2 regions of the Streptomyces sp. BHT-5-2 genome follow, and region 1 is predicted to be linked to the other one. Evidence: predicted binding sites of a transcription regulator. Region 1 holds the regulator's gene; the other holds the start of a gene.

Region 1 (16,635 bases):
CGCCGTCGGCGGAGACCGGCCGCTGGGCGATCCGGACCGTCTCGCGGTAGGCAGTGGCGTACCGCAGCCGCTCGAAGAACCGCTCGCCGCTGGCCGGATAGTGCGCGGTGACCGGATGCGGCACCCGGTCGAGGTTGATCCGCTGGATCACCCCGGCCAGGCCGAGCGAGTGGTCGCCGTGGAAGTGGGTGACGCAGATCCGGTTGATGTCGTGGGCGGCGACCCCGGCCCGCAGCATCTGGCGCTGGGTGCCCTCACCGGGGTCGAAGAGCAGCCCCTGGCCGTCCCACCGCAACAGGTAGCCGTTGTGGTTGCGGTGCCGGGTGGGGACCTGGCTGGCGGTCCCGAGGACGACCAGTTCGCGTACCGACATGGCTCGTTATCCGGGGGGCCACTGGAGGCCGCGGCCGCCGAGGACGTGCAGATGGGCGTGGAAGACGGTCTGGCCGGCGCCGGCACCGGTGTTGAAGACGACCCGGTAGCCGGTCTCCTCGATCTCCTCCGCCGCCGCGACCTCGCGGGACTCGCACAGTATGTCGGCGATCACCTTGGGCTCGGCGGCGGCGAGCTCCGCCGCGTTCGGGTAGTGGGCCTTGGGGATCACCAGGACGTGCGTCGGCGCCTGGGGGTTGATGTCGCGGAACGCGACGGTGGTCTCGGTCTCGCGGACGATCGTCGCCGGTACCTCACCCGCCACGATCTTGCAGAACAGGCACTCGGCCTGCGGTTCTCCCGCCACCGGTGGACTCCTCCCGGGTCGCGCGGCATGCGCCGTACGCACCGTGCGTACGCCCTCCGGATGCTAGCCGATCACTCCGGCGGGTCCCCGGGGCGGCCCGTGGGCGACCCCGTGGCCGGTCGCCCGGATCACGGCCCGCCAGACCCTAAGCTGATCTCTCAGACCGCATTGGCCCCACAAACGGGAGTTATGCACCATGGCAACCACGCGCACCGCCACGACCCACTGGGAGGGCAACCTCCTTCAGGGCAAGGGCACCGTCGCCCTGGAGTCCTCCAAGATCGGCACCTACGACGTGAACTGGCCCGCCCGCGCGGAGCAGCCCGGCGGCGTCACCAGCCCCGAGGAGCTGATCGCGGCGGCCCACTCCTCCTGCTACTCGATGGCCTTCTCGCACGGCCTGGCCGGCAAGGGGCACACCGTCGAGGCGCTGGACACCCGGGCCGACGTCACCTTCCAGCCCGGCGAGGGCATCACCGGCATCGTGCTGACCGTCAAGGCCCGGGTACCCGGCCTCTCCGAGGCGGACTTCCAGGCCGCGGCCGAGGACGCCAAGAAGAACTGCCCGGTCAGCCAGGCCCTGGCCGGCGTCAAGAACATCACGCTCCAGGCCGAACTGCTCTCCTGACGGAACACCGGGGCACAACGGGTGGGCCCGCCCCCTCAGGCCGACGGACCAACGCACGCCCCCGAACCGGGCGTTGACCACCAGAGGACCACTGAGCTCAGCCCCCACTCACCGTCTTTCCCACCCAACCCACGGGAGGGGACGGGCCGGAGGGGGTGGTGTGTCGGACGTAAAGCGCAGCAGTCCGGCACACCACCCCCGCAGGCCCGGCACCGCACCCGACAGCCCCGCGCAGCGGACCGGCGCCGCCAGGCGCAAAAGGCGAAGCCCTACGGCGGGAAAGCCGACAACGTGGGAGGCCGGCCAAGCGCAGCGGAACGGCCGACGACGTGAAGCCCCCGGGCCTAACTCCACCGCCCCGTACGCCCCAACAACAACGCCGTCGCCGCGGTCCCCGCCGTGGACGTCCGCAGTACGGAGGCGCCCAGCCGGTACGGCCTGGCACCCGCCTCGGCGAAGAGCGTCAGCTCCTCCGGCGAGACGCCGCCCTCGGGTCCGACGACCAGCACGATCGAGCCCTCGGTGGGGAGTTCGGCGGTGGCGAGCGGGGTGCTGCCCTCCTCGTGGAGGACGGCGGCGAAGTCGGCGTCGGCCAGCAGCGCGGCGACCTGCTTGGTCGTCAGCGGGTCGGCGACGCGGGGGAAGGTCAGCCGGCGGGACTGCTTGCCCGCCTCGCGGGCGGTGGCGCGCCACTTGGCCAGCGACTTGGCGGCCCGCTCACCCTTCCACTGGGTGACGCAGCGGGCCGCGGACCACGGCACGATGGCGTCCACGCCGGTCTCCGTCATGGTCTCCACGGCCAGTTCGCCGCGGTCGCCCTTGGGCAGTGCCTGTACGACGGTGAGGGTGGGCGTCGGCGGCTCCTCGGTCCGCAGACCGGTGACGGCGACGGACAGCCGGTCCTTGCCCTCGACGGCGGCGACGGTGCCCTCGGCGCCGGTCCCGGCGCCGTCCGTCAGCACGACCTCCTCACCGACCCGCAGCCGGCGTACCGACACGGCGTGCCGGCCCTCGGGGCCGTCCAGGGTCAGCGTGCCCCCGGCCCGTACTCCGGTGAGCGATTCGACGAGGAAGACGGGGGCGGTCATGCCGCACCGCCGGTGGTGTGGCGGGGGCCGCCCTGGCCGAACGAAGCACGGGCGGCGTCGAGTTCGGCCACCAGCACCTCCACCAGCTGCCCGGCCGGCAGCTCGCGCGCCAGCCGGTGCCCTTGGCCCGCCCAGAGGCTCAGCCCCTGGGCGTCGCCGGCCTTGGCGGCGGCCTTCCGGACCGGGGAGGTGAGGTAGTGCACGGCGGGATAGGCGGCCGGGGCGTACGGGCCGTGCTCCCGCAGGAAACGGTTCACCAGGCCGCGGGCCGGCCGCCCGGAGAACGCCCGAGTCAACTCGGTATGGGTGAAGAGGGGGTTGGTCAGCGCCTGCTTGTGCAGCGGGTCGGCGCCGGACTCGGGGGTGGCCAGGAACGCGGTGCCCAGCTGCGCCATCGAGGCCCCGGCGGCCAGTACCGCGGCGATCTGCGCACCGCGCATCAGCCCGCCGGCGGCGATCACCGGAATCTGCACCGTCTCCCGGACCTGGGCGAGCAGCGCCAGCAACCCCAGTCCGGCGCCGGTCCCGTCGGCGTGCGGATCGTCCCGGTGGGTGCCCTGGTGGCCGCCCGCCTCCACGCCCTGCACACACACCGCGTCGGCTCCGGCCCACTGGGCGGCCTGTGCCTCGGCGGCGGTGGTGACGGTGACGACGGTGTACGTGCCGACCTTGGCGAACGCGTCGAGGGCCGCCCGCGAGGGGCAGCCGAAGGTGAAGGAGACCACCGGCACCGGATCGTCGCGGAGGATCGCGAGTTTGGCCTCGTAGCCGTCGTCGGTGGGGCCGTTGACGTCACCGAGCTCGGTCTCGTACCAGGCGGTCTCGCCGGCGAGTTGCTCACGGTAGACCTCGACGGCGGAGGTGTCGGTCAGCTCGGGCTGCGGCATGAAGAGGTTGACGCCGAAGGGCCGGCCGGTCATCCCGCGCAGCCGTTTGATCTCCTGGTACATGCCGTCGGCGGTTTTGTAGCCGGCGGCCAGGAAGCCGAAGCCACCGGCCTCGCAGACGGCCGCGGCCAGCTCGGGTCCGGAGCCGCCGCCCGCCATCGGGGCCTGCACGACGGGGTGGCGGCAGAAATCGGTGAGCGCGGTGGGCATGCCCACATCGTGTCACGTCCGGCGCCCCGGCCCGAACGAGGGAGGCGGCCCGGGGCCGTGCCGACGGCGGCTGCCGCCGCGGGCCCCGGACCCCCGGCCGGGCGCCTACCGCCCGTTGAACGCATCCTTCAGCCGCGAGAACAACCCCTGCTGCCCCGGCTGACCGTGCCTGCCCGGGGGACAACCCCCGGAACCCCCGGCCGGGCGCCTACCGCCCGTTGAACGCATCCTTCAGCCGCGAGAACAACCCCTGCTGCCCCGGCTGGAACTGGCCCTGCGGGCGCTCCTCGCCGCGCAGCTTGGCGAGGCGGCGCAGGAGTTCCTCCTGCTCGGGGTCGAGCTTGCCGGGGGTCTGCACCTCGACGTGGACGATGAGGTCGCCCCGGCCGTTGCCGCGCAGATGGGTCACGCCGCGGCCGTGCAGCGGGATCGACTGGCCGGACTGGGTGCCGGGCCGGACGTCGATCTCCTCCACCCCGTCCAGCGTCTCCAGCGGGCACTTGGTGCCCAGCGCCGCCGCGGTCATCGGGATGGTGACCGTGCAGTGCAGATCGTCGCCGCGGCGCTGGAACACCGGATGGGGCAGCTCGTGGATCTCGACGTAGAGATCGCCGGCGGGACCGCCGCCCGGGCCCACCTCGCCCTCGCCGGCCAGCTGGATCCGGGTGCCGTTGTCGACACCGGCCGGGATCTTGACGGTGAGGGTGCGGCGGGAGCGGACCCGGCCGTCGCCGGCGCACTCGGGGCACGGCGTCGGGACGACCGTGCCGAAGCCCTGGCACTGGGGACAGGGCCGGGAGGTCATGACCTGGCCCAGGAAGGAGCGGGTGACCTGCGAGACCTCGCCGCGGCCGCGGCACATGTCACAGGTCTGCGCCGAGGTGCCCGGCGCCGCGCCCTCGCCGCTGCAGGTGGTGCAGACGACGGCGGTGTCGACCTGGATGTCCTTGGTCGTGCCGAACGCGGCCTCGCTGAGCTCGACGTCCAGACGGATCATGGCGTCCTGGCCGCGGCGGGTGCGCGAGCGCGGGCCGCGCTGCGAGGCTGTGCCGAAGAAGGCGTCCATGATGTCGGAGAAGTTCCCGAAGCCGGCACCGAAGCCGCCCGCGCCACCGGCGCCGCCGGCCTGCGAGAGCGGGTCGCCGCCGAGGTCGTAGACCTGCTTCTTCTGCGGGTCCGACAGCACCTCGTAGGCGGCGTTGATCTCCTTGAACCGCTCCTGGGTCTTGGGATCCGGGTTCACGTCCGGGTGCAGCTCGCGCGCCAGCCGGCGGAACGCCTTCTTGATCTGGTCCTGCGAGGCGTCACGGCTGATGCCGAGGACCGAGTAGTAATCCGTGGCCACTTACGACTCCGCGAGGATTTGTCCGACGTAACGTGCCACTGCGCGTACCGCTCCCATCGTTCCGGGGTAGTCCATGCGGGTCGGTCCGACCACGCCCATTTTCGCGACGGCCTCGTCGCCCGAACCGTATCCGACGGTGACGACCGAGGTGGACGTCAGGCCCTCGTGAGCATTCTCATGCCCGATCCGTACGGTCATGCCCGAGTCCTTGGCCTCCCCGAGCAGCTTGAGCATCACCACATGCTCCTCGAGGGCTTCCAGCACCGGCCGGATGGTCAAGGGGAAATCATGCCCGAAGCGCGTCAGATTGGCGGTGCCGCCGATCATGAGCCGCTCTTCGGTCTCCTCCACCAGAGTCTCCAGCAGTACCGACAGTACTGTCGAGACGGTGGCCCGGTCGTCCTGTTCGAAGGATTCCGGGAGATCCTGCACCAGCTGCGGGACATCCGTGAAACGGCGGCCGACGATCCGGCTGTTGAGCCGGGCGCGCAGGTCCGCCAGGGACGTCTCGCCGAACGGCGTCTGGCAGTCGACGAGCCGCTGCTCGACGCGGCCGGTGTCGGTGATCAGCACCAGCATCAGCCGGGCCGGGGCCAGGGCCAGCAGCTCGACGTGCCGCACCGTGGACCGCGTCAGGGACGGGTACTGCACCACCGCCACCTGGCGGGTCAGCTGCGCCAGCAGGCGCACCGTGCGGCCCACCACGTCGTCCAGGTCGACGGCACCGTCGAGGAAGTTCTGGATCGCGCGGCGCTCGGGGACGGACAGCGGCTTGACGCCGGCGAGCTTGTCGACGAAGAGGCGGTAGCCCTTGTCGGTGGGGATCCGGCCGGCGCTGGTGTGCGGCTGGGCGATGTAGCCCTCGTCCTCCAGGGCCGCCATGTCGTTGCGGACGGTGGCCGGGGAGACGCCGAGCCGGTGCCGCTCGGTGAGCGCCTTGGAACCGACCGGCTCCTCCGTCCCGACGTAGTCCTGGACGATGGCGCGCAGCACTTCGAGCCTGCGTTCACTGAGCATCTCGCCACCTCCAGTCGGCCGTCCCGCCGTGTCGTCTCGTTACTCCTGGCACTCACATGGGCCGAGTGCCAGACCCTGGGCCAGTGTACGGCCGGGTAGCGCGGATGCGGCAAGGGCGGGCGTACTCAGGACTTACCCACCCCCGTGGAATCCGACCCGCGGGCCGCCCCCGGGAAGGCCCGGAGCGGACCCCGGGGAACCCCCGGTCAGGCGCCGCCGCGGCCCCCTAAGGGTCCCGGTCGGTGCCCGTTGCGGGGCCGGCACCGGACCGGCTTCCGCGGTGTGCCCGGCAACGCTATCGCGGGGGCGCTAGCGTCTCGGTATGCGCACCACATGGGAAGAGGCGGGCTGGGAGCGGCTCGGCGAGGGGGTGGTCCGGCGCCGGATGCCGGGCTGGGACGAGACGATCGGTGTGGTCGCCGGTTCGGACGGCGTGTTGATCGTCGACACCGGCGCGACGCTGGGTGCCGGGGCGGAGCTGCGCCGGACGGTGCGCGCGGTGCTCGGCCGCGGTGTGACGCATGTCGCGCTCACCCACCCGCACTTCGACCACGTCCTGGGCACCGCGGCGTTCGCCGGGGTGGAGGTGTTCGGCGCGGCCGGGCTGGGCGAGCTGCTGCGGCGCGACAAGGAGGCGCTGCGGGCCGACGCGGTCCGGCACGGCGTGGACCCGGATGCCGCGGCGGAGGCCGCGGACCTGCTGGTCGTCCCGCGTCACGAGGTGCACGGGCGGCTGGCCGTCGGCCTCGGGGACCGGGAGGTGCTGCTGGCCGACGTGGGGCCCGGTCACACCGGGCACGACCTGGCCGTCCTGGTGCCGGGCCGGGCCGGTGAACGGGGGATCGTCTTCTGCGGCGACCTGGTCGAGGAGTCCGGCGAGCCGCAGGCGGGCCCGGACGCGGTGCCCGGTCGGTGGCCCGCCGCGCTGGACCGGCTGCTGGCGCTGGGCGGCGAGGACGCGGTGTACGTGCCGGGCCACGGCGCCGTGGTCGACGCCCGCTTCGTCCGCGCCCAGCGCGACGCCCTGGCCGTCCGCTTCGGGGCGAACTCCTCCTGAAGCGGCTCCCGTTGGGCCGTCGAGTCGCCGGCCCAACGGGCCCCGCCCCTTCGGCCCGTCCCTCGTCCCCCGTCTCCCGGCCCACCGGCCGACGTTTCACCGCCCCGTCGTTTCACCGCCCCGCGCCCCGCCGCCCCTCCGTCCCGCCGGAACAGGAAGCAGACCCGCATGCACAGCAGGCACTACAACGCCGACCTCACTCCCCCCTGGAAGAAGCCCCGGCCGGTGCCCGAGGTACCGGCCGACCCCGGGCTGGTCGTCGAGGAGGTGGGGACGGGCTACTGCGGCGCGGTGCTGCGGTGCGAGAAGACCGCCGAGGGCCCGACGGTCACCCTGGAGGACCGCTTCGGCAAGCAGCGGGTGTTCCCGATGGTGCCGCGCGGCTTCCTCCTGGAGGGCCGGACCGTGACCCTCGTCCGTCCGCGGAGCGGCCCGGCACCGAGCGGTCCGGCGCGCACCGCGTCCGGCTCGATCGCGGTCCCCGGGGCGCGCGCCCGGGTCGCCCGGGCCGGCCGCATCTATGTGGAGGGGCGGCACGACGCGGAGCTGGTGGAGCGCGTCTGGGGCGACGACCTGCGGATCGAGGGCGTCGTCGTGGAGTACCTGGAGGGCGTCGACGACCTCCCGGCGATCGTCGACGCCTTCGACCCCGGACCGGACGCCCGCCTCGGCGTCCTGGTGGACCACCTCGTCCCCGGCTCCAAGGAGTCCCGGATCGCGGCCGCGGTGACCGGGAAGCACGCGCTGGTCGTCGGCCACCCGTACATCGACGTCTGGCAGGCGGTGAAGCCGTCCTCGTTGGGCATCGAGGCGTGGCCGGAGGTGCCCCGGGGCCAGGACTGGAAGACGGGGGTGTGCCGGGCGCTGGGCTGGCCGGAGAACACCGGTGCGGCCTGGCAGCGGATCCTGTCCCGGGTGCGGTCCTACAAGGACCTGGAGCCGGCTCTGCTGGGGCGGGTGGAGGAGCTGATCGACTTCGTGACGGCGCCGGCGGGGGCGGACGACGGGGGCTGAGGTCCGGCGCGGTGGTCCTGGGCGGCGGCGTGCGCGGGCGGTGCACGCCGTGCGCCGCCTCGGCGGTGAGCGCACTCTGGTAGCAGCGATTCCGGAGGTGACCCGCCATGTTGAAGACCGCTGTCGGATGGCATGTCGAGCTGGAATTCGAGGAGGACACCCACCGCACCCGGGCCGCCGCGCTGGTACGACTGCCGGACGGGACCGAGGTGCGGGCCCACGGCTATGCCAGCCGCCACCCCGCCGACGGGAACCAGCCCCGGGTCGGCGAGGAGGTCGCGGGGGCCAGAGCCCTCAACGACCTGGCGATGCAGCTGCTGACGAAGGCCCACGACGAGATCGACACCGCCTCGGGGCGGACGTCGCGGCCGCTGATCCACTGAACTCCGCTGCCCTGTGGGCCGGTTGAGGCGCCGGCCCGACGACGGCCGCCGCTCCGCGCCCCAGGGGTGCCGCACGGCCAGACGGTGCCCCGGTGGGGCGGTCCGTCCACCACGTCCACCAGGTCACGGCAGGGCGGTCGGCCCATCGGGGCACGGGCGGAAAGGTCGGTCCACCGGAGCGCGGACGGAGCGGTCAGTCCACCAGGTCGCGCACCACCGCGTCCGCGAGCAGTCGGCCGCGGAGGGTCAGCACGGCCCGGCCCGCCTCGTAGGGGCCGGGCTGCAGCAGGCCGTCGGCCACCGCGCGGGCGGCGGCGCGGGCCCCGGCGGGCGCGAGCAGGGACAGCGGGCAGCCGGCGGCGAGGCGGAGCTCCAGGAGGATCCGCTCGACGCGGCGGTCCTCACCGGAGAGGAGTTCGCGGCCGGCGCCCGGGGAGCGCCCCTCGGCGAGGGCCTGGGCGTAGGCGGCGGGGTGCTTGACGTTCCACCAGCGGACGCCGCCGACGTGGCTGTGCGCGCCGGGGCCGGCGCCCCACCAGTCGGCGCCGGTCCAGTACAGCTCGTTGTGACGGCAGCGGCCGGCCTCAGTGGTGGCCCAGTTGGAGACCTCGTACCAGGAGAAGCCGGCGGCGGTCAGGCGCTCCTCGGCGATCAGATAGCGGTCGGCGTGCACGTCGTCATCGGTCATCGGGACCTCGCCGCGGCGGATCCGGCGGGCCAGCTGGGTGCCCTCCTCGACGATCAGGGCGTAGGCGGAGATGTGGTCCGGGCCGGCGGCGGTGGCGGCGTCCAGGGAGGCCCGCCAGTCGTCGTCGGACTCGCCGGGGGTGCCGTAGATCAGATCGAGGTTGACGTGCGCGAAGCCGGCCGCGCGGGCCTCGGCGACGCAGGCTTCGGGGCGGCCCGGGGTGTGCGTGCGGTCGAGGATCTTCAGGACGTGCTGCCGGGCGCTCTGCATGCCGAAGGAGACGCGGTTGAAGCCGGCCTCGCGCAGCTCGGCGAGGTAGCGCGGGCCGACCGACTCCGGGTTGGCCTCAGTGGTGATCTCGGCGTCGGGCGCCAGGCCGAACTCGTCGCGCACCGCGGCCAGCATCCGGCCGAGGTCGGCGGCGGGCAGCAGGGTCGGGGTGCCACCGCCGACGAAGACCGTCTCGACCGGGCGGGGGTCGTCGCCCAGGACCTTGCGGGCCAGCCGGATCTCGTCGACGAGGGTGTCGGCGTAGGTCTCGCGGGAGGCCAGGGCGCCGCCGGGGCCGCGCAGCTCGCCGGCGGTGTAGGTGTTGAAGTCGCAGTAGCCGCAGCGGGTGGCGCAGTACGGCACGTGCAGATAGAAGCCGAGGGGGCGCTCGGCGGCGCCGGTCAGCGCATGGCGGGGCAGCGCCCCGTCCTCGGGCATCGGCTCACCATCTGGCAGTGCGGAAGGCATGGGGTCCATTGTCCGTCATGGCGCGGGGTGGACGGGCGCCCGCCCGAGGTGCCTGGGGAACGGCGGTGCGGTGCGGGGCCCGGCGGGCCTCCGGCCGGGCTGTCGACGGGCCTCCGGCCGGGCTTGCGGCGGGCTCCGGCCGGGCTTGCAGCGGGCTCCGGCCGGCGCCGTGCACCGCACCGCACCGCACCGCACCGCACCGCACCAAGGGAATATCACCCCCGCTCGCCCGGTTGTGGCCCCGCAGGGGGCCCGCGCACCCCCTACGGGAACCGTTCGCCCCACCCCTACGGGCCCCACCGCCCCCTCAAGGGCAGCCCCCCTCCGCCTGCAGCACCATCAGCGCCAGGTCGTCGTCGGGCGGCGTGGGGCCGAAGGCGTGCACCGTGCGGCGGATGTGTTCGGCGATCGCCTCGGCGCTCCGCCCGGCCGTCGCGGCGAGCGCCGAGACCAGCCCGTCCTCGTCGTCGAAGAGCCGCCGGCCGCAGCGGCGCTCGGTCACCCCGTCGGTGACGCACAGCAGCGTCTCCCCGGGGCACAGGTCGAAGGACTCGCTGACGTAGGCCGCCTCCTCGACGACGCCCAGCAGCATCTGCGGGGCCGCGACGACCCGCACCGCGCCGTCGGCGCCCAGGACCAGCGGCAGCGGGTGGCCGGCGCTGGCGAGGGTGCACCGGGCGCCGCCGGCACCGCCGCGGTAGGGGACGATCTCGCCGTAGAGGAGGGACAGGAAGCGGGCCTGCTCGCCCTCCTCGCGGATCTCCACGGGGGCCTCCGCGCCCGCGCCGGCCGCCGCCACCGCCGCCGCCACCGCGGCGACGGAGTCCGCGGCCTCCCGGGCCATGGTCTTGTTGAGCCGGTCCAGCACCTCGGCGACGCCGAAGCCGTCCCGGGCCAGCAGCCGCAGCACCGGCCGGGCCAGCCCGGTGACCGCGGCGGCCTCGGGCCCGCTGCCGCAGACGTCGCCGAGCGCGAAGCACCAGCGGCCGTCGCCGGCGTCGAAGAGGTCCCAGAAGTCACCGCCGGCCCAGGCGCCCTCGCGCGGCTCGTAGACCACCGCCGACGCCACGCCCGGCACCCGGGCCCGCCCCTGGGGCAGCAGCCGGCGCTGCAGGACCCGGCTGATGCGTTCCTGGCGGCTGTAGGCGCGGGCGGTGGCCACCGCGCGGGCGGCCCGGCGGCACAGGTCCTCGGCGAGCGCGACCACCTCGCCGGGGAAGCGCCGCAGCCCGGCCCGGCCGAGCAACAGGGTGCCGAGCCGGCGGCCGCCGGCGACCAGCGGGCAGGCCAGGGCCGCGCCGCCGGGCTCCGGGCCGGCCGGCTCGTGCGGCCAGGGCCAGGGCACCGGGACCGGCCGGCTGACGGCGGTGCCGTCGATCCCCAGGCCCAGCGGCGCCTTCTCCAGGGCAGCCCGCAGTGAATCGATCCGGCTCTCGGACTGGTGCCAGACGCGGGCAAGCCGCGGGGCGTCGCCGACCTCGGCGAGGCCGCGCCCAGGAGCGCCGCCGTCGCCGTCGTGGAGCCACACCGCGCACCAGTCGGCGAGTCGCGGAACGATCAACTGGCAGGCGAGCGAGGCGACCTGGTCGGCGTCGAGTTGCCCGGAGAGCAGGTCGGACGCCTCCGCCAGGAAGGAGAGCGCGCCGCTGTCGACGCCGCCGCGCTCCCGCACGGGCCGGTCCTCGGGCGGGGCGGCGCGGCGCGGTACGGGGGCGAGGAGTTCGGAGGCCCGCAGTCCCTGCCGGAAGACCTCCTCGTCGAGGGCGCCGTAGGTGCCGTGGGGGTCGAGGGCGTCGTAGGCGCCGTCGACGGTGTCCGGCTCGGGCCAGGCGGCGTCCGGGCCGCCGACCGGCAACCGGAACCACACGGTCTTCATCGCCCGCCGGTAGGTGACGCCCCAGGACTCGGCCACCGCGCTGATCAGCCGCAGTCCGTGGCCGCCCGCCTCGTAGGCGCCGGTGTCCTCGCGGGCCCGTACGGGCTGGGTGGGGTGCCGGTCGGAGACCTCGACGACCAGGCCGGGGCGGGGTGGTTCCTCGGGGACGGCGTCCGGGGGGTCGTCGGGGTGCGGCAGCCGCTCCTCGGCGGGGTCGAGCCGGCAGAGCACGTCGACGGTGGTGCCCGCGTGCACCACGGCGTTGGTCACCAACTCGCTGACCAGCAGCACCGCTTCGTCCGCCAGCGCTTCGGTGAGCCGGTCGGCGCCGGGCAGCCGCCGCGCGGCCCAGTCCGCGAAGGCGGCCCGGACGAACTGCCGTGCGGCCGCCGCGGCCCGCGGGTCACCGGGCAGCGTGGCGCGCAGGGAGCGCGCGGCGGCCCCGGCAACGTCGTCCCGTCCGGCCGAAGTTGTCATCCTCATTGAGCAACTCCCGAGCAGTTCCCCAGCGGCGCCGGATGCGCCAACGCCAGAGTGACAGAACGAGCCCGCACATAAGCGGTGAGTCACGGAAGTGCGTGGTCAGAGGCGTCAATTCGGCTGACGCGGGGCGGCAGTTGGCCGGGGCGCGCCGGAGCGGCGCGGGTCCCGCCCGCGCCGCCGGCACCGTGCCCGCCGCCGTCGCCGGTCCGGCGACGCGGCCTACGCCTCCCGCGCCCCGGCGTACATCTCGTCGAGCAGGTCCTTGAAGGCCCGCTCCACCGCCGGCCGCTTGATCTTGAGGCTGGGGGTGATCTCGCCGTGCTCGATGTCCAGGTCGCGCGGCAGCAACCGGAACTTGCGGATCTGCTGCCATCGCTGGAGCCCCTCGTTGACCCGCTCCACATAGCCGTCGATCAGCGTGCGGACCTGGTCGGTGGCGACGACCTCGGCATAGCTCCGGCCGGCCAGGCCGTGCTCCTCGGCCCACTTGAGGATGGTGGGTTCGTCCAGCGCGATCAGGGCGGTGCAGAAGTTCCGGTTGGCGCCGTGCACCAGGACGTTGGAGACGAACGGGCAGACCGCCTTGAACTGGCCCTCCACCTCCGCGGGCGCGATGTACTTGCCGCCGGAGGTCTTGATGAGGTCCTTCTTGCGGTCGGTGATCCGCAGATAGCCGTCCGGGGAGAGCTCGCCGATGTCGCCGGTGTGGAACCAGCCGTCCTCCTCCAGGACCTCGGCGGTCTTCTCGGGCAGGCCGTGGTAGCCCTGCATGATGCCGGGGCCGCGCAGCAGGATCTCGCCGTCCTCGGCGATCCGCACCTCGGTGCCGGGCAGCGGCTTGCCGACGGTGCCGGTGCGGTACGCCTCGCCGGGGTTGACGAAGCTGGCGGCGCTGGACTCCGTCAGGCCGTAGCCCTCCAGGATGTGGATGCCGGCGCCGGAGAAGAAGTAGCCGATGTCCGGGGCGAGGGCGGCCGAGCCGGAGATCGCGGCGCGCAGCCGGCCGCCGAACGCCTCCCGCAGCTTGGTGTAGACGAGGGCGTCGGCGACCTTGTGCTTGGCGGCCAGCGCGAACGGCACCGCGGTGTTGCCGGTGTGCCGGAAGTTCTCCTGAGAGGTTTTGGCGTACTCGCGGGCCACCCCGGCCGCCCACTGGAAGATCTTGTACTTGGCGCCGCCGCCCTCGCGCGCCTTGGCCGCGACGCCGTTGTAGACCTTCTCGAAGATCCGCGGGACGGCGGCCATGTACGTCGGCCGGACCACCGGCAGATTCTCGATGATCTTGTCGACCCGGCCGTCCACCGCGATCACGTGCCCGACCGAGATCTGCCCGGCGCTGAGCACCTTACCGAAGACGTGCGCCAGCGGCAGCCAGAGGTACTGCACGTCGTCCGTGGTGACCATGCCGGTCGCCTGGATGGCACGGGCCATGTACGCCCAGCAGTCGTGGGCCAGCCGCACGCCCTTGGGGCGGCCGGTGGTCCCGGAGGTGTAGATCAGGGTGGCCAGCTGGTCGGCGCGGAGCGCGGCGACCCGCTCCTTGACGCACTCCGGGTGCTGCTCCAGATGGACGGTGCCGCGCTTCTCCAGCTCGGCGAGGGAGAGCACCCAGCCCTCGGGGTCGTCGTCCGCGGGCTGCGCGTCGGCCTCGTCGATGACGACGACGTGTGCCAGCTCGGGCAGCTCGGCGCGCCTCTCGCGGGCCTTGGCGAGCTGCCGGGCGTTCTCCGCGATCAGTACCCGGCTGCCGGAGTCGGCCAGGATGAACGCGGTCTCGTCGGCGTTGGTGGAGGGGTAGACGGTGGTGGTCGCGGCGCCGGAGCAGAGCACTCCGAGGTCGGCGAGGATCCACTCCACCCGGGTGTCGGCGGCCAGTGCCACCCGTTCCTCGGGGCGGATGCCCAGTGCGATCAGGCCGGCGGCCGCGGCGAGGACCCGCTCGGCGGCCTGGCCCCAGGTGAGGACCTTCCAGTCGTCCGGCCCGGCGCCCGAGGCGGGCGGGACGGGGTAGCGGTATGCCTCGGTGTCCGGTGTGGCCGCGACCCGCTCCAGGAACAGGGTCGCCACCGAAGGCGGCCGGTTGTCGATCAGCGTGTGAGTGTCGGTCACGGCGTCCTCCGGGGCCCGCTTCGTTGCTGGTGACTCGCGAGTAACCTTTGAGCAGTGATCAGACTAGAGCGCGTGGGGCCGCCACGTAAGGGGCTGCACCCGACTGGTTCACGATGTGACCCGAGCGATAGGTGCACATGACACACGCTTGACCGGCGGGCCCGCGGGCCCCGTGCGACCGGCGCCGACACGGCGCGGGGCGCCGGTCCCCCAAGGAACCGGCGCCCCGCGCATGCGTCCTGCGTCCGTCGCTTCTCCGACGACGCCCCGGACTACTTCTTCGACTTGCCGTCGCCGTCGGAGTCCGAGGACAGCACCGCGATGAACGCCTCCTGCGGCACCTCCACGCTGCCGACCATCTTCATCCGCTTCTTGCCCTCCTTCTGCTTCTCCAGCAGCTTCCGCTTACGGGAGATGTCACCGCCGTAGCACTTGGCGAGGACGTCCTTGCGGATGGCGCGGACGGTCTCACGGGCGATGACCCGGCTGCCGATGGCGGCCTGGATCGGCACCTCGAAGCTCTGCCGCGGGATCAGCTCGCGCAGCTTGGCGACCAGCCGCACGCCGTACGCGTACGCCTTGTCCTTGTGGGTGATCGCGGAGAACGCGTCGACCTTGTCGCCGTGCAGCAGGATGTCGACCTTGACCAGGTCGGCGGTCTGCTCGCCGGTGGGCTCGTAGTCCAGCGAGGCGTAGCCGCGGGTCTTGGACTTGAGCTGGTCGAAGAAGTCGAAGACGACCTCGGCGAGCGGCAGGGTGTAGCGGATCTCGACCCGGTCCTCGGAGAGGTAGTCCATGCCCAGCAGCGTGCCGCGGCGGTTCTGGCACAGCTCCATGATCGAGCCGATGAACTCGCTGGGCGCCAGGATCGTGGCCCGGACGACCGGCTCGTGCACCACGTCGATCTTGCCGGTCGGGAACTCGCTGGGGTTGGTGACGGTGTGCTCGGCCCCGTCCTCCATCTCCACGCGGTAGACCACGTTGGGCGCGGTCGCGATCAGATCGAGGCCGAACTCGCGCTCCAGGCGCTCCCGGACGACCTCCAGGTGCAGCAGGCCGAGGAAGCCGACGCGGAAACCGAAGCCCAGGGCGGCCGAGGTCTCCGGCTCGTAGACCAGCGCGGCGTCGTTGAGCTGGAGCTTGTCCAGCGCGTCGCGCAGCTCGGGGTAGTCCGAGCCGTCCAGCGGATACAGCCCGGAGAACACCATCGGCTTGGGGTCCTTGTAGCCGCCCAGCGGCTCCTCGGCACCCTTGCTGAGCTGGGTGATGGTGTCGCCGACCTTCGACTGGCGGACGTCCTTCACACCGGTGATGAGATAGCCCACCTCGCCGACGGACAGGCCGTCGGCCGGCTTCATCTCCGGCGAGTTGGTGCCGATCTCCAGCAGCTCGTGGGCGGCGCCGGTGGACATCATCTTGATCCGCTCGCGCTTGCCGAGCGTGCCGTCGACGACCTTCACGTACGTCACCACGCCGCGGTAGGCGTCGTAGACCGAGTCGAAGATCATCGCGCGGGCGGGCGCGTCCTTGACGCCGACCGGGGCCGGCACCTCGCGGACGACCTTGTCCAGCAGCTCGGGCACGCCGACGCCGGTCTTGGCGGAGACCTTCAGCACGTCCTCGGGCTCGCAGCCGACGAGGTTGGCCAGCTCGGCGGCGAACTTCTCGGGCTGCGCGGCCGGCAGGTCGATCTTGTTGAGGACCGGGATGATCGTGAGGTCGTTCTCCATCGCCAGGTAGAGGTTGGCGAGGGTCTGGGCCTCGATGCCCTGGGCGGCGTCGACGAGGAGGATGCAGCCCTCGCACGCGGCCAGCGAGCGGGACACCTCGTAGGTGAAGTCGACGTGGCCCGGCGTGTCGATCATGTTCAGGATGTGGGTGGTCCCACTTCCCGCTTCGCCCTCGGAGGGGCTCCAGGGCAGCCGGACCGCCTGGGACTTGATCGTGATGCCGCGCTCGCGCTCGATGTCCATGCGGTCGAGATACTGCGCGCGCATCTGCCGCTGGTCGACGACACCGGTGAGCTGGAGCATCCGGTCGGCGAGCGTCGACTTGCCGTGGTCGATGTGCGCGATGATGCAGAAGTTTCGGAGGAGCGCCGGGTCGGTACGGCTCGGCTCCGGCACGTTCGGAGGGGTCGCGGGCACGCAGGGTCCATTCAGTGAACGCGGGTAGGCGGGACTCGGTCTTGTGATGTCTCCCCCATCGTCCCATGACCGGCGGGGGTGAGGGGTTCGGGCATGGGGCGGCGGGGCGGGCCCGCTCGGGCGCCGGGACACCGGAGGCCGGGGCGCCAGGCATGGCACGCCTTCCGGAGGGGCGGGGTCCGCTTCGGCCGTTACAGGCGCCGGGTACGCGGGCCGCCCGCGCGCG
Region 2 (4,726 bases), 910 kb from region 1:
TGCCGCAGCCGGGCCTGCCCGAGCGCCGCGGAGACCAGCGGCGCGGGATGGTCGCGGCGCAGCCGGGTGGCGGCCGCCAGCTCGTCCGCCGGATCGTGGTCCCGCAGGACGGCCAGCAGTTCCTGCCCCTCGGGGGCGAGCAGCGCGGAGAAGGTGTCGAGGTCGGTCACCCGCACCATTGTGGGCCAGCGGGCGGACCGGCCCGCGGACGGTCCCGCGGCCGGTCGCCGTCAGGCCTCGGACGACGGCCCGGAGACCCGCGGCACCCGCTGCGTCGCGTCCGCGTCCGGCCGCGGCGGGGCCGGCCGGACCGGCTCCCGCCGCTGCTGGGCGCTGTCGCTGATCCGCAGCAGCACCGCCACCATCACCCAGTTCGCGACCATCGACGAGCCGCCCTTCGCGAGGAACGGCAGCGCCTTGCCGGTGAGCGGGATCAGGCCGGTGACGCCGCCGGTGACGACGAAGACCTGGAGCAGCAGCGCCCCGGAGAGCCCGACCGCCACCAGTTTGCCGAACGGGTCGCGGGCGGTCAGCCCCACCCGCAGCCCGCGCTGCCCCAGCAGCGCGTACACCACCAGGATGGCCATCACCCCGGCCAGTCCCAGCTCCTCGCCGACGGTGGTGAGGATGAAGTCGCTGTTGCCGGCGAAGCCGATCAGCTCGGGGTGGCCCTGGCCGAGCCCGGAGCCGCCTATCCCGCCGCTGCCGAAGCTGAACAGCGCCTGCGCCGCCTGGTCGGAGATCAGGCCCGGCGGCCGCTGGTTCGGCGGCAGGAAGATGTCCATCGGGTGCAGCCAGGCCATCACCCGGCCCTTGACGTGCGGCTCGATGGAGCCGACGACGCCGGCGCCGACCACCGCCATGAGCAGACCGCAGACCACCCAACTGGTCCGCTCGGTCGCCATGTAGAGCATGATCACGAAGACGCCGAAGAAGATCAGCGAGGTGCCCAGGTCGCGCTCGAAGACCAGCACCAGCAGGCTGATCACCCAGATCGTGAAGATCGGCCCGAGCTGCCGGCCCGGCGGCAGCTGCATGCCCATCACCCGGCGCCCGGACAGCGCCAGCGCATCGCGGTTGACCGTGAGATAGCCCGCGAAGAACACCACGATCATGATCTTCACGAACTCGCCGGGCTGCAGCGACAGCGGCCCGAGCAGGATCCAGCGCTTGGCGCCGAACTGGTCCGCGGGGGAGAACGCCGGCGCCATCAGCATCACCAGCGCGACCGCCATCGTCAGGTAGATGTACCGCTGTAGCAGCCGGTGGTTGCGCAGCACCATCAGGATCACGATGCAGACCGCGACCCCGATGACCGTCCACACCAGCTGCCCGGTCGCCGCCTGGGCCTGTTGGAGCCGGGGCTTCGCCGCGTAGGTGATGTCCAGCCGGTGCAGCAGCACCAGCCCGATCCCGGTGAGCAGCGTCGCCAACGGCAGGATCAGCGGATCGGCACGCGGTGCGAACCGCCGGACGACCAGGTGCGGCACCAGCGCGATGAAGAAGACGCTCAGTGCGAAGCCGGCCAGCCCGCCCGGGAGCCGCCCGTTCATCGACAGCTCGGTGTAGGCGTAGCCGAAGACGGTGATGAGCACGACGAAGCCGAGCAGCCATGCCTCGGTGCGCCGGCGGTTCGGGGCATGGGCCAGCGCGGTGAACGTCATGGTGCGCTCGGCATCGCTCTCCGGCCCCCCGGAGCCCAGGGGGGCGCTGGTCAGTCCACGCACGGTTCCTCCGCCATAGATGGTCAGGGCCGCGGGGCGGCCGGGTCGTGGCCCGGTGGTCAGCGGTCCCTGGGGGGAGACGGGGGTGGCCGCGGGCGCGGTTGCCGCCGGGCGGGAGGATGTGTCGGAATCCACGCCCGGCCACCGGCAGCAGACACGGTACGCGTCTCCGGCGCGTCAGGGCCTGCCGCCGGCGTCCCGCCCGCCCTCCGGGCGAACACCGGCCGCCCCGGACGACAGGCCCTAGCACTCCGCTTGACCGAGTGCTAACCGCGTCATAGTCTCAGCGTTGGCACTCTCCGTTGGGGAGTGCCAACACAGCGACGGGCAGGTCCGGCACCCGCGACGACGGATCCACCTGGTCGCCACCTCAGACAGTTAACCCCGTGAGATCTCCGAAGGGGGAGGTCGGATCGTGACGACCGCCAGCTCCAAGGTTGCCATCAAGCCGCTCGAGGACCGCATCGTGGTCCAGCCGCTCGACGCCGAGCAGACCACGGCCTCGGGCCTGGTCATCCCGGACACCGCGAAGGAGAAGCCCCAGGAGGGCGTCGTCCTGGCGACCGGTCCGGGCCGCTTCGAGGACGGCAAGCGCGTCGAGCTCGACGTCCAGGTCGGCGACGTCGTGCTCTACAGCAAGTACGGCGGCACCGAGGTGAAGTACAGCGGCGAGGAGTACCTCGTCCTCTCGGCTCGCGACGTGCTCGCGATCGTCGAGAAGTAAGTCACCCGGATTTGCCCTGATCTGCGCCCCTGGTTCCCGCGTTCTCACCGACCGGGGCAGGGGCGCAGTTCGTTTGAGCGAAAGCGGTCACGGCGGCGAGGCCGACGATCGCAACGAGAGGACTTGAAGCACCCATGGCGAAGATCCTGAAGTTCGACGAGGACGCCCGTCGCGCCCTTGAGCGCGGCGTCAACAAGCTGGCCGACACCGTCAAGGTCACCATCGGCCCCAAGGGCCGCAACGTGGTCATCGACAAGAAGTTCGGCGCCCCGACCATCACCAACGACGGTGTCACCATCGCCCGCGAGGTCGAGGTCGAGGACCCGTACGAGAACCTCGGCGCCCAGCTCGTCAAGGAGGTGGCGACCAAGACCAACGACATCGCGGGTGACGGCACCACCACCGCCACCGTGCTGGCCCAGGCGCTGGTCCGCGAGGGCCTGCGCAACGTCGCCGCGGGTGCTTCCCCGGCCGCCCTGAAGAAGGGCATCGACGCCGCCGTCAAGGCCGTCTCCGACGACCTGCTGGCGACCGCCCGTCCGATCGACGACAAGGCCGACATCGCCGCCGTCGCCGCGCTGTCCGCCCAGGACCCGCAGGTCGGCGAGCTCATCGCCGAGGCGATGGACAAGGTCGGCAAGGACGGTGTGATCACCGTCGAGGAGTCCAACACCTTCGGCCTGGAGCTGGACTTCACCGAGGGCATGGCCTTCGACAAGGGCTACCTCTCGCCCTACATGGTCACCGACCAGGAGCGCATGGAGGCCGTCCTCGACGACCCCTACATCCTGATCCACCAGGGCAAGATCTCCTCGATCCAGGACCTCCTGCCGCTGCTCGAGAAGATCATCCAGGCCAACGCCTCCAAGCCGCTGCTGATCATCGCCGAGGACGTCGAGGGCGAGGCCCTCTCCACCCTCGTCGTCAACAAGATCCGCGGCACCTTCAACGCGGTGGCCGTCAAGGCCCCCGGCTTCGGCGACCGCCGCAAGGCGATGCTCGGCGACATGGCCACCCTCACCGGCGGCACCGTCGTCGCCGAGGAGGTCGGCCTCAAGCTCGACCAGGTCGGCCTGGACGTGCTGGGCACCGCCCGCCGCGTGACCGTCACCAAGGACGACACCACCATCGTCGACGGCGGCGGCAACTCCGGGGACGTCCAGGGCCGCGTCGCCCAGATCAAGTCCGAGATCGAGACCACCGACTCCGACTGGGACCGCGAGAAGCTCCAGGAGCGCCTGGCCAAGCTCGCCGGCGGCGTCTGCGTGATCCGCGTCGGCGCGGCCACCGAGGTCGAGCTCAAGGAGAAGAAGCACCGCCTGGAGGACGCCATCTCCGCGACCCGCGCCGCGGTCGAGGAGGGCATCGTCTCCGGTGGTGGCTCCGCGCTGGTCCACGCCGTCAAGGTCCTGGACGGCAACCTCGGCAAGGACGGCGACGAGGCCACCGGTGTCGCCGTGGTCCGCCGCGCCGCCGTCGAGCCGCTGCGCTGGATCGCCGAGAACGCCGGCCTGGAGGGCTACGTGATCACCGCCAAGGTGGCCGAGCTCGACAAGGGCAACGGCTTCAACGCCGCCACCGGCGAGTACGGCGACCTGGTCAAGGCCGGCGTCATCGACCCGGTCAAGGTCACCCGCTCCGCCCTGGAGAACGCCGCCTCCATCGCCTCCCTCCTGCTCACGACCGAGACCCTGGTCGTCGAGAAGAAGGAAGAGGAGGAGCCCGCCGCGGCCGGCCACGGTCACGGCCACGCGCACTGACCCGCGCTTCCCGCCGGCCGCACCCCGCGCCGGCACCCGACGAGGCCCGGCCCGCTCCCCAGCGGCCCGGGCCTCGCCCGTTTCCTGAATCCCCGCCCGCCCACCGTTTCCGACGGCCCGCTTTCCGCCCCCCCCGCCGGCCGCCGTTCTCCTGGTTCTTCTGGTTCTTCCTGTCGGCGGGCCCGCGCCCAGGCGTCCCGCCCGGCACGGACGTCCCGTCAAGCGCAGGCGTCCTGCCGTCAAGCGCAGGCATCCTGCCCGTCGCAGCCGTCGCACCCAGCACAGACGTCCAGTCAGGCTCAGGAATACTGTCAGGCTCAGACACCCCGTCAGATACAGGTGTCCCGCCAAGCACAGGTGTCCCGCCAAGCACAGGTGACCTGCCAAGCGCAGACGTTCCCCAAGCGCAGACGTTCCCTCAGGCCGAGTGCCCCAGCCCCTCCCGCCGCACCGGATCCGCGAACGGCAGCCCGCGCGCGTACCGCTCCAGCTCGTCGAGCGCATGGTCGGCCATCCGG

The links. Region 1 encodes HrcA, which represses chaperone genes, less so after heat shock. Its sites were predicted from a motif close to TTNGCACTCNGNNNNNCNGAGTGCNAA; they were not measured.
Region 2: groES (co-chaperone GroES) is a predicted target of HrcA. The motif match lies at 1,968-1,994, and genes of this name have one in related genera.

What each region holds. Positions count from the first base shown of each region.
Region 1 covers NZ_CP081496.1:101,318-117,952, forward strand. The annotation lists gene K2224_RS00485 (ribonuclease Z) at 1-373, opposite strand, end outside; gene K2224_RS00490 (histidine triad nucleotide-binding protein) at 380-739, opposite strand; gene K2224_RS00495 (OsmC family protein) at 936-1,367, shown strand; gene K2224_RS00500 (16S rRNA (uracil(1498)-N(3))-methyltransferase) at 1,712-2,455, opposite strand; gene K2224_RS00505 (nitronate monooxygenase) at 2,452-3,552, opposite strand; gene dnaJ (molecular chaperone DnaJ) at 3,761-4,897, opposite strand; gene hrcA (heat-inducible transcriptional repressor HrcA) at 4,898-5,914, opposite strand; gene K2224_RS00520 (MBL fold metallo-hydrolase) at 6,237-6,971, shown strand; gene K2224_RS00525 (DUF3097 domain-containing protein) at 7,140-7,985, shown strand; gene K2224_RS00530 (DUF1876 domain-containing protein) at 8,093-8,368, shown strand; gene hemW (radical SAM family heme chaperone HemW) at 8,562-9,794, opposite strand; gene K2224_RS00540 (SpoIIE family protein phosphatase) at 10,102-12,147, opposite strand; gene K2224_RS00545 (long-chain fatty acid--CoA ligase) at 12,373-14,262, opposite strand; gene lepA (translation elongation factor 4) at 14,535-16,409, opposite strand.
Region 2 covers NZ_CP081496.1:1,021,523-1,026,248, reverse strand. The annotation lists gene K2224_RS04325 (class I SAM-dependent methyltransferase) at 1-179, opposite strand, end outside; gene K2224_RS04320 (FtsW/RodA/SpoVE family cell cycle protein) at 231-1,664, opposite strand; gene groES (co-chaperone GroES) at 2,140-2,448, shown strand; gene groL (chaperonin GroEL) at 2,583-4,208, shown strand; gene K2224_RS04305 (hydroxyacid dehydrogenase) at 4,627-4,726, opposite strand, start outside.